DNA from 3 places in the Blautia difficilis genome. Region 2 is predicted to be linked to each of the others. Evidence: predicted binding sites of a transcription regulator. Region 2 holds the regulator's gene; each other region holds the start of a gene.
What was found. The regulator HrcA, encoded in region 2, represses chaperone genes, less so after heat shock. The targets are predictions, from matches to a motif close to TGTTAGCACTCNNNNNNNNNGAGTGCTAACA.

Region 1 (3,262 bases), on a different contig from region 2:
ACGGGATCAGAAACATACTGCAGGGATTATTCTTTCAGTATCCTACAGAAGAATCTAAATGGGCATTTTTCAGCAGACTGATCAGCCGGAAATGTTATCTGGAACAGCCCGGTCCTGTAATGGAGGATCTGTATCGTCTGGTTGGTTCCAAAGATTATTTTATTGTGACCTCCAATGGCGAGGACCATTTCGTGCCTGCAGGATTTGACAGGGATAAAGTCTTTGAGATGGAAGGCCGTCTCACCCAGTCCCGGTGCCAGAATGGATGCGGAACAGATCCTTACGAAAACCAGAATGAAATTCTCAAAATGGCGAAAGCTGAAAAAAACGGACAGATCCCCTCAGAACTGGTCCCCTGCTGTTTCTGCTGTGGAGGGCCAGTTACGGTCAATATGGCAAACAGCAATGCATTCTTTCAGACCGAACAGTTCCAAAAGAAAATGCAAGACTATCAGAACTTTATTAAGAAATATCATGGTAAAAGACTAGCGATCCTGGAATTGGGCGTGGGATGGCGAAACCGTATGATCAAAGAGCCTTTCATGAGCCTTGCTGCTTCTGAACCTGAAGCAGTTTATATCACCTTCAATAAAGGAGAAGTCTATATTCCTTCAGCAATTGCCGGAAAGTCAATCGGGGTAGATGGAGATATTGGGGAAGCGCTGAAAGAAATATGTCTGGCAAGAGAGAACCTATAGGGTTGTTTATATATTTCTATTTGGGCAATTAATTTTTCTGAATGGACAATGCAAAAAAGGCACTGAAAACCGTAGAAATATTGGCTTTTCAGTGCCTTTTCCATTAGTTAAAGAGAAAAATATAATAAATTTAAGTTTTGCTAAGTTTCGCTAAATTCTATTCGTTTGAGCATCGCCACTGCTTTGACGGTTTTCGTTTTCTATAATCATCACAGGTCTGTGGCCAGTTGATTTTCCATTTAAAATATTCATCTTGGGTAATCTCGCCGGATTTCAGTTCTTCTTTTCTAATTGTCCATTCTTTCAAAAAATCATGAAGAATCCCATAATTAAACCACATGCCAACAGGTGGATGAGCAGGCCAACTATCGGAATTGTGGTAGAGTCTAGAGGTATCGTCATTGGAATTTGATTTTTCGCCTGGATAAGTTTCTAGTTGAAAAAGATTGATCATGCCGGGATTAAATTCATCAATCCAGAACAAAATTTCCATCAGTTCAGAAGCATTCATTGTAGTTGGTTCATGCAGTGTCAGTGGATTCACATCCAGAATCTTAGCCATTTCTGTAACCAGATCTTTACGGGGAACCCGGTAGTTGGTTTCGTATTGAGCAAGACGGTTTGCACCTTTGTCGCCCCAACCGAGAGCTGCACCGAGTTCTGCCTGTGTCATATTCCGGAATGTCCGGATTTTTTTTATTTTATCACCAATCGTCATATCAGATTTCCTGCTTTCTATTTGATAATTCTATTGTACTATCAGCGATGGTTCGTAGCGTTAACAAATTCTTCACAAAAGAATTAGCACTCACCTCTTGACAGTGCTAATAACATATGTTATATTACATGCAGAACAAAGAAAACAACATATTTCTCCTTCGGGAGAGATATTTCTCATATAAGAGGAGGGTTAGCCTATGAATATCAGTAAATTCACACAGAAATCCGTACAGGCTGTCCAGGATCTGGAGAAGGTTGCTTATCAGTTTGGCAACCAGGAGATTGAAGAGGAGCATCTTTTATATGCTCTGTTGGAACAGGAAGACAGCCTGATTCTTAAACTGATCGAGAAGATGGAGATAGATAAAGATTATTTCAGAAATTCTCTGAATCAGGCACTGGATGCTAAGGTTAAGGTATCCGGCGGTGAGCTTCGTTTCGGACAGTATCTGAACAAGGCTCTGGTCAGTGCAGAGGATGAAGCCAAGGCAATGGGAGATGAATATGTCTCTGTAGAGCATCTCTTCCTTGCTTTATTAAGATATCCAAGTCCAAGCATGAAGAAGCTGTTTCAGGAATTTGGTATTACTAAGGAACGTTTCCTGCAGGCACTTTCTACAGTACGAGGCAATCAGCGTGTAGTCAGTGACAATCCGGAAGCTACTTATGATACTTTGAATAAATATGGTGAGGATTTAGTTGAAAAGGCACGTAACCAGAAGCTGGATCCTGTGATCGGACGTGATGAGGAAATCCGTAATATCATCAGAATCCTTTCCCGTAAGACCAAGAACAATCCTGTACTTATCGGTGAGCCTGGTGTAGGTAAGACTGCAGCAATCGAGGGCCTTGCACAGCGAATCGTGGCAGAGGATGTGCCGGAAGGTCTGAAGGATAAGAAGATTTTTGCCCTGGACATGGGTGCTCTGGTAGCAGGTGCCAAATACAGAGGTGAGTTTGAGGAACGTCTGAAAGCAGTCCTTGAAGAAGTAAAGAAGAGTGAAGGAAACATCATTCTTTTCATTGATGAGTTACATCTGATCGTCGGTGCAGGTAAGACTGACGGAGCCATGGATGCAAGCAATATGCTGAAGCCTATGCTTGCCAGAGGTGAGCTTCACTGTATCGGTGCCACAACTCTGGATGAGTACCGTCAGTATATTGAGAAAGATGCCGCTCTGGAACGTCGTTTCCAGCCTGTTATGGTAGATGAACCTACAGTGGAGGATACCATTTCCATCCTTCGTGGTCTGAAGGAGAGATATGAGGTCTTCCATGGTGTTAAGATCACAGACAGTGCGCTGGTTGCAGCAGCTACACTTTCACATAGATATATCACAGACCGTTTTCTTCCTGATAAGGCTATTGACCTGGTGGATGAGGCCTGTGCCCTGATCAAGACAGAGCTGGACTCCATGCCTTCAGAGCTGGATGAACAGCGCCGTAAGATCATGCAGCTGGAGATCGAGGAATCTGCACTGAAGAAAGAGACAGATAACCTGAGTAAGGAACGTCTGGAAACACTTCAGAAGGAGCTGGCAGAGCTTCGTGATACCTTTAATACCCAGAAAGCACAGTGGGATAATGAGAAGCATTCTGTAGAGAAATTACAGAAGCTTCGTGAGCAGATTGAGGATGTGAATAAGCAGATCCAGAAAGCAAAACAGAATTATGATCTGGAGAAGGCTGCACAGTTACAGTACGGTGAACTTCCGAAATTACAGCAGCAGTTGGAAATCGAAGAAAAGAGTGTCAAAGAAAGTGACAGAAGTCTGGTACATGAGGCAGTTACTGATGATGAGATCGCAAGGATCATTTCCAGATGGACTGGTATTCCTGTAACA
Region 2 (3,262 bases):
TGTACGCCGGTGACCAGAGCCGTAAGCAAACGCTGGTAGACTACGGCTTCCGACTTCCTTCAGCCAAGGATAACCGCCCCTTAAGCTTCGAAGAATTCGAATCCAAACTGGATCAGGTCATGTTTGTATCTGCCACCCCGGGACAATATGAGTATGATCATGAACTCCTCCGTGCAGAACAGATCATCCGTCCAACCGGACTTCTGGATCCGAAAGTAGAAGTCCGCCACATTGAAGGACAGATTGACGACCTGATAGGGGAAGTAAACAAAGAAGTGTCAAAGAAACACAAAATCCTGATCACAACCCTCACCAAACGAATGGCAGAAGACCTGACAGAATATATGAAAGAAGTAGGAATCCGGGTCCGCTATCTCCATTCCGATATCGATACCTTAGAGCGTGCCCGCATCATCCGCGATATGCGCCTGGATGTCTTTGATGTACTGGTAGGAATCAACCTCCTCAGGGAAGGTCTGGACATCCCGGAAATCACCCTGGTAGCAATCCTGGATGCAGACAAAGAAGGCTTCCTCCGTTCCGAAACCTCCCTCATCCAGACCATCGGACGAGCTGCCCGAAACAGTGAAGGCCATGTAATCATGTACGCAGACAACATGACCGATTCCATGCACAAAGCCATCACCGAAACCAACCGCCGTCGAACCATCCAGGAAGCCTACAACAAAGAACATGGAATCACTCCGACCACTATCAAAAAAGCAGTCCGCGACCTCATCGCCGTATCCAAAGCAGTAGCCGAAACTGAAGTCCGACTCCAGAAAGACCCAGAGTCCATGACCCGCAAAGAACTCACCAAACTCATCGCCCAGGTAGAAAAACAAATGCGCGCCGCAGCCGCAGACCTCAACTTCGAACAGGCCGCCGAACTCCGCGATAAAATGATCGACCTGAAAAAAAAACTGGATACTTTAGACAAATAATGCTATACCGAGTTTTTATACCTGCACTAGTACAGCGAATATTAAGTAACTGCTATATTGACTTGTCTGATTTTTCATCTGCGCCAATATAGCAGAAACTTAATTTTCGATGCACTAGAAAAGGCGATTCGCCTTTCAGGCGAGAGCCCCGCCTATATGATCATCGTCCTGAACAGTCAGCGGGGAGAAAGTATTGATATTGTGTGCATTTGCAGGATGCTTAGAGATACTTAGTCCGCAGAAATCTGCGTTATGAGCCGGCTGCATCACCTGTCTGAGCGGAGTCTGCGACGGAGCGAGTTTGACAAGCCGGCTCATGCCTTTAGCAGATTTCTGCAGACTTAGTATCTCTTAGCGTCCGAAACCGCACACAATATCAATACTTTCTCCCCGCGTCCCTTTCTATAACATAATCTTAATAATTCCCATTGTTCATAAAATAACAAAAAATTCACAAAATAATATTGACAAACCAAATCAAGAGTGCTATCTTATGAGCATAAGGTGTTAGCACTCCTAAAACATGAGTGCTAACAAACCAAAAACAAAGGCAGTAAAGGAGTGGAACTTCATGGATCAGGAATTAGATGATCGTAAAAAGAAAATACTAAAAGCCATCATCAAAACCTACATGGAAACAGGCGAACCGGTGGGTTCCCGGACCATTTCCAAGTTTGCAGATTTAAATGTAAGCTCTGCCACCATCCGGAATGAGATGTCAGACCTGACAGATATGGGATATATCGTACAGCCCCACACCTCAGCCGGAAGAATTCCTTCTGATAAAGGTTATCGCCTCTACGTAGACGAGCTGATGAAAGAAAAGGAATCAGAGGTTCAGGAAATCAAGGATCTCATGATAGAGAAAACTGATAAACTGGATAAAATGCTGAAACAGGTGGCAAAGGTACTTGCCTCCAATACCAACTATGCAACTATGATTTCTGTTCCACAGTACAGCGGAAGCAAGATTAAATTCATCCAGCTTTCCCGCGTGACACCACTTCAGCTTGTGGCAGTAGTAGTGAGTGATAACAATGTCATCCGAAACCAGATCATCAATCTGGATGAGGAGATGGACGATCAGACAATCCTGAAATTAAATCTTCTTCTTAACACCAACTTAAATGGTGTGCCTATTCAGGACATCAACCTGGGAATGATTGCCCGCCTGAAAGAACAGGCAGGTGTACATGGCTCTGTGGTTGGCACAGTCCTTGATGCAGTAGCAGATACCATCCAGGTAGACGAAGATGATATGCAGATATATACTTCAGGAGCAACCAACATTTTTAAGTATCCGGAGCTTGCAGATACAAGTAAAGCGAGTGGACTGATTTCAGCATTTGAAGAGAAGCAGGATCTGGTAGACCTGGTAAAAGAGAGAATGTCTGATACTGAGAATACAGGAATTCAGGTGTACATTGGTGATGAGATGCCGGTGCAGACCATGAAAGACTGCAGTGTGGTCACAGCCACTTACGAACTTGGAGAAGGAATGCATGGTACCATCGGTATCATCGGTCCCAAGCGTATGGATTACGCAAATGTAGTTGACAGCCTGAAGGCTTTGAAAGTCCAGCTGGACGAACTGATTAAGAAAGAGAGTTAGAAAGGCGGTAATAGAGAGTGTCAGAAGAAACAAAGAACACAGCCCAGGAAGAAGAGACAACAGAGACTCCTGTAACAGAAGAAACTGTTGAAAATGAACCTGAGGTTGTAGAAAACGGTGAAGCTGAAACTGAAGAGATTCCTGTAGAGGATGGCGAGGAAGAAACCTCCCAGGATGATAAAGACAGCAAATCAAAAACTTCTTTCTTCGGTAAGAAGAAAAAAGAAAAAGATAAATTTGAACAGCAGATCGAAGAACTTACAGACAGACTGAAACGAAACATGGCTGAGTTCGATAACTTCCGTAAGAGAACGGAGAAAGAGAAATCCAGCATGTATATCATCGGAGCCAAGGATATTGTTGAGAAAATGCTTCCGGTTGTGGATAACTTCGAGAGAGGTCTTGCACAGGCACCTGAAGGAGATTCTTTTGCAGATGGCATGAAGATGATCTACAAACAGCTGATCACAACATTAGATGAGTTGGGCGTGAAACCGATTGAAGCAGTGGGTAAGGAATTTGATCCGAACTTCCACAACGCAGTGATGCATGTGGAGGACGAAGAAGCCGGTGAGAATATTGTGGTAGAAGAATTCCAGAAGGGTTACACCTACAAGGATTTCGTAGTCCGCCACAGTATGGTAAAAGTAGCCAACTAATTTACATGAAAATATAGAATATATCAAATCTAGTTGAAAATAAACAG
Region 3 (3,262 bases), on a different contig from region 2:
GCAGCCAGGAAACCTGTGGTTATGTAGAAGAAAAAACACAGGACTGACCGGGGAAAAAGAGAGTGATCTGTAAAAAAGAAAGCTTAGGAAACAGGATTCTGTAAATCAGCAGAATTCTGTTTTTTTGCGCTTTTTAACTTTAATATCAGAAAATCTATACCATCGGGGAAAATGTATTTGTTGAATAATATTTGGAAAAGAAATCTATTTTCAGAAAAGCAAAAATAAAATGAAAAATAGTAAAATTTATCTTGTAATTTTCAATCAAAACGTGTAGTATTAGACTATAAATATATGATTAACCATAACAAAGGCGAAAGGAGGACAATATGAGCGTTCAGTTGCTGGATAAAACAAGAAAGATCAATAAGCTTCTGCACAACAGCAGCTCTAGCAAGGTGGTGTTCAATGATATCTGTCAGGTACTGATGGAGACCTTGAGTTCCAATATTCTGGTACTCAGTAAGAAAGGTAAGGTTCTGGGCGTCAGTTTGTGTCCGGGTGTTGATGAGATTACTGAACTGATAGAGGATAAGGTCGGTGGATATGTAGATACTTTATTAAATGAGAGATTTCTGGGAGTTTTATCAACGAAAGAGAATGTAAATCTGCAGACACTTGGTTTTGAACATGTGTCAAATAGCTATCAGGGGATTATTAATCCTATTGATATTGCAGGTGAGCGTCTGGGAACTGTATTTATGTATCGATTTGACAGACCTTATGATATTGAGGATATCATTGTCAGTGAGTACGGTACCACGGTCGTAGGACTGGAGATGATGCGTGCAGTTCATGAGGAGAACGCAGAGGAAGACAGAAAACAGCAGGTTGTGAAATCTGCATTTAATACCTTGTCCTTCTCAGAACTGGAGGCGATTATCCATATTTTTGATGAGCTTGACGGAGATGAGGGAATCCTGGTAGCCAGCAAGATTGCTGACCGGGTGGGAATCACAAGGTCTGTGATCGTTAATGCTCTCAGAAAATTTGAAAGTGCAGGTGTGATCGAATCTAGATCCTCAGGTATGAAGGGAACCTATATAAAGGTTCTCAATGAGGTGATCTTTGATGAGCTGGAGGAGATCAAGGCTCAGAGAAACAAGAAAGGCTGATGGCATCAGATAAGCCGGAAGAGAATAAATGTTAAGTTTTAAGACTGCCTTTTATCCTTAGACAATATGGGATAGAGGGCAGTCTTTATCATTGTATATCAGTTATACCATCGCAAACCTGGCAGGCGATTTTCCCCATTTGGATAAAATAATTTGGAAATTGAGAAAAAGAAAGAAAAAGAGAGTATAAATTAGAAAAAGAGAGTATATATTGAATTATATAATACTCAGTGAAGTTGCTAATTTTACTTGTTTTCAATATTATATGGACAGTGATTAGCACTCGAAGTAAATGAGTGCTAGCAGAAATCGGCAGAATCTGACAAGGCGCCGAGACAGTTACCGGATATTTTGCAATAACAAAAAAGGTACGGTAACAGGAATGTTTTAGTTGGAGAATAAAGGAGGACATAGATCATGACATTAGTACCTTTAGGTGACAGAGTTGTATTAAAACAGGTTGAAGCAGAAGAGACAACAAAATCCGGAATCGTTCTTCCGGGACAGGCACAGGAGAAACCACAGCAGGCTGAAGTTGTAGCTGTAGGACCTGGCGGAGTTGTTGATGGCAAAGAAGTAAAAATGGAAGTAGTTGTAGGTGATAAAGTTATCTACTCCAAATATTCAGGAACAGAAGTAAAAATGGATGGAACAGAGTATATCATTGTAAAACAGAATGATATTCTTGCAATTGTTAAATAATCAGAGTTTAAACAGGAGGTCATATTATCATGGCAAAAGAAATTAAATTCGGCGCAGAAGCCAGAGCAGCTCTTGAAGCTGGTGTAAATAAATTAGCTGATACAGTAAGAGTAACATTAGGACCGAAAGGAAGAAACGTAGTTCTTGATAAACCATACGGTGCTCCGCTTATCACAAACGATGGTGTTACAATCGCAAAAGAAATCGAACTGGAAGACGGATTCGAAAACATGGGTGCACAGCTGATCAAAGAAGTTGCATCCAAAACAAACGATGTAGCAGGTGATGGTACAACAACAGCTACTGTTCTTGCACAGGCTATGGTTCATGAAGGAATGAGAAACCTTGCTGCAGGTGCAAACCCGATCATCCTGAGAAAAGGTATGAAGAAAGCTACAGATACAGCTGTAGAAGCAATCAAAAATATGAGCCAGACAATCAGCGGAAAGAAACAGATCGCAAACGTTGCATCTATTTCTGCAAGCGATGAAACAGTTGGACAGTTAGTAGCAGACGCCATGGAAAAAGTTTCCAAAGACGGTGTTATCACAGTAGAAGAATCCAAGACAATGCACACAGAACTTGACCTTGTAGAAGGTATGCAGTTCGATCGTGGATATGTATCTGCATATATGTCAACAGATATGGAAAAAATGGAAGCAAATCTGGAAGATCCATATATCCTGATCACAGACAAAAAGATCAGCAATATCCAGGAAATCCTTCCGTTACTGGAGCAGGTTGTTCAGGCAGGTGCAAAACTTCTCATCATCGCTGAGGATGTAGAAGGTGAAGCTCTTACAACTCTTATTGTAAACAAATTAAGAGGAACCTTCCAGGTAGTAGCTGTAAAAGCTCCTGGATATGGCGACAGAAGAAAAGAAATGCTTCAGGATATCGCAATCCTTACAGGCGGACAGGTAATCTCCGAAGAACTTGGTCTTGAACTGAAAGAGACAACAATGGCTCAGTTAGGACGTGCAAAATCTGTTAAAGTTGCAAAAGAAAATACAGTTATCGTTGATGGTATGGGCGACAAAGAAGCAATCGCAAACCGTGTTGCACAGATCCGTGGACAGATCGAAGAAACAAAATCTGAATTTGATAAAGAAAAATTACAGGAAAGACTTGCAAAACTGGCTGGCGGCGTAGCTGTTATCCGTGTTGGTGCTTCCACTGAGACAGAAATGAAAGAAGCTAAGCTTCGTCTGGAAGATGCTCTTGCAGCTACAAGAGCAGCAGTAGAAGAAGGTATCATTGCAGGTGGCGGATCTGCTTACATCCACGCATCCAAAGAAGTTGCAAAACTTGCAGCAACTCTGGAAGGTGATGAAAAGACAGGTGCAAACATTATCCTGAAAGCTCTGGAAGCTCCTCTGTTCCGTATTGCAGCAAATGCAGGACTGGAAGGCTCTGTAATCATTAATAAAGTAAGAGAATCTGAA

Region 1: the regulator HrcA is predicted to act here: its motif matches at 1,498-1,528, upstream of clpB (ATP-dependent chaperone ClpB).
Region 3: the regulator HrcA is predicted to act here: its motif matches at 1,390-1,420, upstream of groES (co-chaperone GroES).

Annotation. Positions count from the first base shown of each region.
Region 1 covers NZ_JACOQG010000009.1:77,671-80,932, forward strand. Annotated here, with positions in the region: gene H8Z82_RS07665 (SIR2 family NAD-dependent protein deacylase) at 1-698, shown strand, start outside; gene H8Z82_RS07670 (helix-turn-helix domain-containing protein) at 856-1,416, opposite strand; gene clpB (ATP-dependent chaperone ClpB) at 1,616-3,262, shown strand, end outside.
Region 2 covers NZ_JACOQG010000012.1:87,990-91,251, reverse strand. Annotated here, with positions in the region: gene uvrB (excinuclease ABC subunit UvrB) at 1-944, shown strand, start outside; gene hrcA (heat-inducible transcriptional repressor HrcA) at 1,516-2,556, shown strand; gene grpE (nucleotide exchange factor GrpE) at 2,574-3,215, shown strand.
Region 3 covers NZ_JACOQG010000017.1:46,666-49,927, forward strand. Annotated here, with positions in the region: gene topA (type I DNA topoisomerase) at 1-47, shown strand, start outside; gene codY (GTP-sensing pleiotropic transcriptional regulator CodY) at 330-1,115, shown strand; gene groES (co-chaperone GroES) at 1,533-1,817, shown strand; gene groL (chaperonin GroEL) at 1,847-3,262, shown strand, end outside.